Regions from separate parts of the Adhaeribacter swui genome, predicted to be linked through region 2. Evidence: riboswitches for the same ligand, from Rfam matches in the RefSeq annotation. Region 2 holds a riboswitch; the other holds the start of a gene.
The links. A riboswitch is a leader RNA that binds a small molecule or an ion and turns the genes downstream of it on or off. The one in region 2 is predicted to bind thiamine pyrophosphate.
Positions count from the first base shown of each region.

Region 1: another riboswitch for thiamine pyrophosphate. It lies ahead of HUW51_RS08825 (class I SAM-dependent methyltransferase); the one in region 2 lies ahead of HUW51_RS16535 (TonB-dependent receptor).

Region 1 is NZ_CP055156.1:1,982,616-1,986,033, reverse strand. It holds gene HUW51_RS08835 (Fur family transcriptional regulator) at 1-150, opposite strand, end outside; gene HUW51_RS08830 (NAD(P)/FAD-dependent oxidoreductase) at 302-1,210, shown strand; TPP riboswitch at 1,779-1,873, shown strand; gene HUW51_RS08825 (class I SAM-dependent methyltransferase) at 1,938-2,645, shown strand; gene HUW51_RS08820 (AIR synthase family protein) at 2,642-3,418, shown strand, end outside.
Region 2 is NZ_CP055156.1:3,955,972-3,959,389, forward strand. It holds gene HUW51_RS16525 (aldose 1-epimerase family protein) at 1-784, shown strand, start outside; gene HUW51_RS16530 (hypothetical protein) at 893-1,147, opposite strand; TPP riboswitch at 1,339-1,436, shown strand; gene HUW51_RS16535 (TonB-dependent receptor) at 1,495-3,418, shown strand, end outside.

The DNA of each region.
Region 1 (3,418 bases), 2.0 Mb from region 2:
TTCGCAGAACCGGTTCAGGATGCGATATACCGTAACCCGATCCATGGTGCCTTTTACTTCCTGCTCAATGGTTTCCTGATTTAAGGCTTGCTGGGCCGAATGCAAAATATTTAAAATTGCCTGCTTCGAGGGAGTGCTTCTTCGCTTCATAAATTTTTAATGCAACTAAGTTGCAATAATAAAAATAAATCCTAAGTTTGCCAAACTAAAATACAGGTTTGGCCGCCTTATAGACAAGCATACCACCTAAGTTGTTCCTACGGGCGATCATTCTTATCACGCACTTCTTAATACATTTTTTATGACAGACGCCAAAAACTTTGATGTTATAATTGTGGGCGGCAGCTACTCGGGTTTGGCCGCCGCTATGAGTTTAGGTCGCGCTTTGCGACGCGTATTAGTGTTGGATAGCGGCAAGCCTTGCAACCAGCAAACACCGCATTCGCATAACTTTATTACCCAGGATGGCTACACGCCCAAACAAATCCGGACGACGGCCCGGGAGCAGGTGGCCCAATACCCTACCGTGGTGTTCCAGGATGGTTTGGCGGTAAGCGGCGTTAAAACCGCAACTGGTTTTGCTATTACCACCGAAAATCAGGACCAGTTTACCGCTAAAAAGCTGGTTTTTGCCACCGGCATTAAAGACCAAATGTTAGATATCCCGGGCTTTGCCGAATGTTGGGGAATTTCCGTGATTCACTGCCCCTATTGCCACGGCTACGAAGTTCGGAACCAGAAAACCGGGTTACTTGGGAACGGCGATGCCGGTTTTGAATACGTCCGGTTAATTTCTAACTGGACGCCGGATTTAACGCTTTTCACAAACGGCCCATCTACCTTAACCGCCGAGCAAACCGCCAAACTAAAAGAACACAACATTGGTATTGTGGAAACCGAAATCCAAAGCTTCCCCCACGACCAAGGAAAAATCCGGAGCGTAGTATTACAAGACCAAACGGAGATTCCGGTAACTGCTTTTTACGCCCGTGCGCCATTTGTGCAACACAGCACCATTCCCCAGGCTTTAGGCTGTGAACTAAATGAACAAGGCCTGCTCAAAGTAGACATGATGCAGAAAACCACCGTCTCCGGCGTATACGCCAGCGGTGATAATGCCACTTCCATGCGCTCGGTTGCTAGTGCCGTAGCTGCCGGAACCATGGCCGGTGCCGCCGTAAATAGAGAATTGATTGCAGAAGAATTTTAAAAAATTTGGTTGATTACTCCCTTTAGGCACACTCGCCACTTATTGCTGTTTCTTTCAAAATAAAGCGGCAATCATGCAACTTACTTTAAAATTGCGTTTTTCAATTCGCCCAGCCAGAGGCCTACCAGATAGTTAGACACGAGCGAAGACGCTCGCGCCAGCGAGAAAGATTCTAAATTTTAAATTTTTTAAATTTCCTTCGTCAGCTATGCAACAGATAGCCGTTCCAGGTGCAAGAAATGACGCTAAACTGTTCGAGCGTTCAGCGAGTTTTTAGCGTCTTGACTTTTTTGGTTCTTTTTGTGTCAAGACAAAAAGAACAAGAAGCGAGCAATGAAACAACTTCATTCAACAATCATAGGTAAAGCAGCAACTATGCGAACAGAAAATTTAAAATTTAAATACTTAATCTGATTCGATAGTCACGGAAGTAACTTCCGCGCCATAGTGCATGTGCCAAACAAAAGCAGCAGCCAGTGCTATGCAAATCAGGGCTTAAACAATCTCCTGATAGAAATAACAACTTTAAAAATTTGAACTAACCAAAAAAACACCATCTTTGCACACATAACACGCATCGGGGTGCTTCCGACTGGAGGCTGAGATTATACCCGTAAACTTGAACTGGATAATACCAGCGTAAGAAATGCCGCAAACCGGAACCACTATATTGTTGAACCACAATTCCATTGTACCAATGGGGTTGTGGTTTTTTATTTTATAACCTATGGAGAAGCAACTCACCACCCCCGAAATAAGAAACTGGCAAAACCGGCAGGAATGGTTCTTTAACCGCGACCACACCGATACCTACGAACTGTGGTACGAAGGCCGCTACAAACGCGCCGAAGTGTGGCAGAAAAAAGTAATGGAGCAACTGGTTTCCGGCGACCCGCGGGTGAAAACCTTACTGGAGTTTGGCTGCGGCACCACGCGCTTTACCCGCTGGTGGCACCAGATTGGCATTGAAGCGACCGGCGGCGACATTTCCCCGTTTATGCTGGGCCAGGCCTTGCATTTATTTAAAGGCGACCTGGTGCTGGCCGATTCGCATTACATGCCATTTAAAAACCACACCTTCGATGCCCTGGCTTTTATCACCACTTTTGAGTACTACAAAAACCCGGTGCAGGTAATCCGGGAAGCGGCCCGGGTGGGCAAATACGGCATTGCCATGGGCATGATGAACCGTAATACTCCCAAGTTTTTTCGGCGCCGGATACAACAGGCTTTCGGGAAGAACCCGTTTTACGTGACTGCTACTTTTTACACCCCGGCCACACTAACTAAAATTATTCAGGAGGCTTTAGTAGGCCGCGACTACTCCATCCAGTGGACTTGTACCGGCTTACCCAAATGGTTTCCGGTGCAGCAATGGCACGTACCCTACGGCGATTTCTTTGGCTTGTACATCAAATTCAACAACGTTGCATGAAGGCTTTCGGCAAAATAACCCAATCCGATTTCGACGACATCTTTGCCGCCAGGCTGGGGCATGCGCGAACCGAGGTAAGTACCGGACCAGGCTTTGGGGTGGATGTGGCCCTTATTGATTTACCGAACAACCAGGCCATGGCGGTAACCAGCGATCCTTTGTCCCTGATTCCTTCGCTGGGATTAGCCGAATCAGCCTGGCTATCGGTGCACTTAATGGCGAACGATATGGCTACTACCGGATTGGCTCCCCAGTTCGGGCAATTTGTTTTAAACCTACCACCCTGGTTATCCCCTACCGACTTTCAGACTTACTGGAACTACATTCATCAGTTTTGCACCGACATAAAAGTAGCGATTACGGGTGGGCACACCGGCGTAATCGAAGGGCAAAACTCCACCATTGCGGGCGGTGGCACCTTTATTACCGTCGGCGAAAAAAGCAAAATGCTGGTTTCCAAAAACGCCCGCGTAGGAGATGTAATTCTGGTGACCAAGCAATGCGCTATTTCCTCCACCGCTATCCTGGCTATGAGCTTTCCGGAAACAGTAAAAGCCAAGCTGGGCACGGAAGTGTACCAGCAAGCCTGCGACTTATTCTATCAAACGTCTTCCTTACCCGAAGCCTTACTGGCCGCTCAATTTAACCAGGAAACCTCCCTAGTATCGGCGATGCACGACGTTACCGAAGGTGGCGTATTGGGCGCCGTTTACGAGATGGCCGTGGCTTCCGGCAACGGAGTACTCATCGAAAATTTTAAAATTCCGGTGGAT
Region 2 (3,418 bases):
AGAATATATCTGGCAAGCCAATCCGGCTATCTGGGCGCGGCATGCTCCGGTTCTATTCCCGACGGTAGGTAAACTCAAAAATAACCAATACACATATCAGGGTAAAAACTATACCTTGCCGCAACACGGTTTTGCCCGCGACTTTCCGTTTGTTCTGGAAAGCAAAATCGAAAACGCTTTAACTTTTTTGCTGGAGCAATCCAAAGCTTCGTTGGCTAATTATCCTTTTAATTTCCGGTTGTATATTCGTTATCAACTAGATGAAAATGCTTTAACGGTATCTTATCGGGTTGAAAATCCGAATAGCCATGATCTGTATTTTTCTTTGGGCGCTCATCCGGGTTTTACTTGTCCTTTGTTCCCCAAGGAACAGTTCTCAGATTATTACTTAGAATTGGAGCAGCCTGAAAATTTAGAAAGATACTTACTCGATGCTGGCTTGCAGAATGGCGCTACAGAACCGGTGCCGCTGGAAAATAAGAAGCAATTGCCGCTTACCTATGAATTGTTCGAGAAAGATGCCATTGTTTTAAAAAATTTAAAATCCCGGAAGATTTCTTTACGCAGCCGTAACCACGAACATGGCCTGGATTTTTTATTCCCAAACTATCCCTATTTTGGCATCTGGACTAAAGAGAAAAATGCGCCCTTTATTTGCCTGGAGCCCTGGCACGGCATTGCCGACAGCGTGAACAGTTCCGGTGAACTTACCCAGAAAGAAGGCATTATAATGCTGCCTCCCGGTCAGGATTTTACTTGTGCGTATACGATTGTTGTAAGGTAGAAGGAAATGTAATATTAACAGGATTTGAATGTATTCAATCAAAAAAGCTTTTGCTCTGATGGATGAAACCTCAGGGCAAAAGCTTTTTTAATTTTTACGATTTTCTACTCAGGAATATACTAACACGCCATCTTCGCGCACAAAAATGCGGGGCGTAGGCTTATTATAGTCCGGTTCAAAATCACTTACTGGCAGGGAAATGCCCGGCGGTAAATCCAGGTCTGGTAAGTCTAAACCAATTGGCTCGCCACCATCATCGTCACTGCCTTCTGACGAAGGTCTATTGTATTTGCGGCGGGGCATCACAATAAAATATGCCAATATCGTAAGCACCGCAAAGGTATAAAGTAGTGAAATTAACATAATATTTAGTCACTATTAAAGGTTAATCTGCATAAAAAGCCATAATGATGTAACGTAATACCCCCTAAGAGGTTTTTAGTTTGGGTCCTGATTCCCAAAGTATTTTATTACTCTAGTTCAAGATAACAAGATAACAATTAAAAAGTATAATGGATATAAAATTTGTAATAAAAAAAAATGCCGCTACCTTTGGCGCAGTTTAGGGGTGCCTTATAATTTCAGGCTGAGATCATACCCATTGAACCTGATCCGGGTAATGCCGGCGAAGGGAAAAACGGATTTTCTTTTTTACTGCTCTTTTGTCGGGCACTCCTGCTTCTATTTTTAAAAATAAAAAATTTAGCGGGATGAAACACGCACTTTTACTTAGTTTTTTAATTTTTTGCCCTTTATTTGTTTTTGCCCAGTTTACCGTAACTGGCCAGATTACCGAAGCCGGTTCCCAAAAGCCTTTGGTGGGAGCCACCGTGCAAATTAATCAAACCGGCACCATTACCAACGAGCAAGGGTATTACGAGTTAAACGCCATTCCCTCCGGAAAGCAAGTATTGCAGGTATCGTACGTGGGCTACGAAGCCAGTAAAACGGAAATTACCGTTAATCAAAATACTACGCGTAACTTAACGCTCAACCTCAGCAGCATCCGGGCCAACGAAGTGGTAATACAGGCTACCCGCGCCAACGATAAAACCGGTACTACTTTTACCAACGTCAGCAAAGAGCAAATTGCCGCCCGCAATTTTGGGCAGGATTTACCTTATTTGCTGGAGCAAACGCCTTCGGTAGTAGTTAATTCCGATGCGGGTGCCGGTGTGGGGTATACGGGTATCCGCATCCGGGGCTCCGATATTACCCGCATTAACGTTACGGTAAATGGTATTCCGGTAAACGATGCCGAGTCGCACGGGGCTTTTTTCGTGAATATGCCGGATTTAGCTTCGTCGGTGCAGGATATGCAGGTGCAACGGGGCGTAGGAACTTCTACCAATGGCGCTGGTGCCTTTGGGGCCAGCATCAACATGCGCACCATAGGGGTAAACCGCGAAGCCTATGCCGAAGTCAACAATACCTTTGGGTCTTATAACACCTGGAAGCATACCGTTGCTTTTGGTACTGGTTTAATTAATAACAAGTTTACGGTGGATGGCCGCTTATCCCGGATTTCGTCGGATGGTTACGTCGACCGGGCTTTTTCCAAATTAAAGTCGTACTACCTGGCGGCGGGTTACAACGGTAAATCGGGCATGCTCAAATTTGTTACTTTCTCGGGGCAGGAGCAAACCTATCAAGCCTGGAATGGGGTACCCGAAGATTCGCTTAAAACCAATCGGCGGTATAATTCTTTAACCTACGACAACGAAACTGATAATTACCAGCAAGATCACTACCAACTGCATTATTCTAAAACTTTCGGGCCGCAGTTTGATTTTGGTGGCGCTTTTCATTTAACCCGCGGCAAAGGCTACTACGAACAATACAAAACTGACCAGAGCCTGGCTAATTATAATGTGCCTCCGGTAGTATTGGGCGATACTACCATAACGAACACCGATTTAATCCGCCGCAAATGGCTCGATAATTATTTTTACGGGGCAACCTACGCTTTAAACTACCGGGCGCCCCAAAGCACCTTCTCGGCTACCTTGGGTGGTTCCTGGAACCGCTACGACGGCGACCATTACGGCGAAATTATCTGGGCGCGTTACGCTTCCAGCAGCGAAATTCGGCAGCGTTATTACCAGGGCGATGCTTTAAAAACCGACTTTACAGTGTATGGCAAAGTAAATTATCAGGCGAACGAGCAATTGGGCTTTTTTGGCGATGTGCAATACCGCACCATTACTTACGACCTGAAAGGCACCGACGATAACCAGCGCAACGTAACGCAGCAAGCTGATTTTCAATTTTTAAATCCGAAGGCCGGCGTTACTTACGCTTTTACTCCGGGCCAGACTATTTACGCTTCTTACGCCGTAGGAAACCGCGAACCCGTTCGCAGCGATTTCGTGGACCGCAAAGGAGCCGAGCAACCCAAGGCCGAAACCATGTACAACCTGGAAGCCGGTTACCGTTTACGCGGTAACCAAACAAACAGCAACGGCCAGCCCCTCACGTATAGCCTGGATGTTAATTACTTTTACATGGATTATTACAACCAACTGGTGTTAACCGGCCAGTTAAACGATGTGGGTTCGGCGTTGCGCACCAACATAAAACGCAGCTACCGCACCGGGGTAGAACTCGCGGGTTTGGCTAACTGGCGCAATGTGG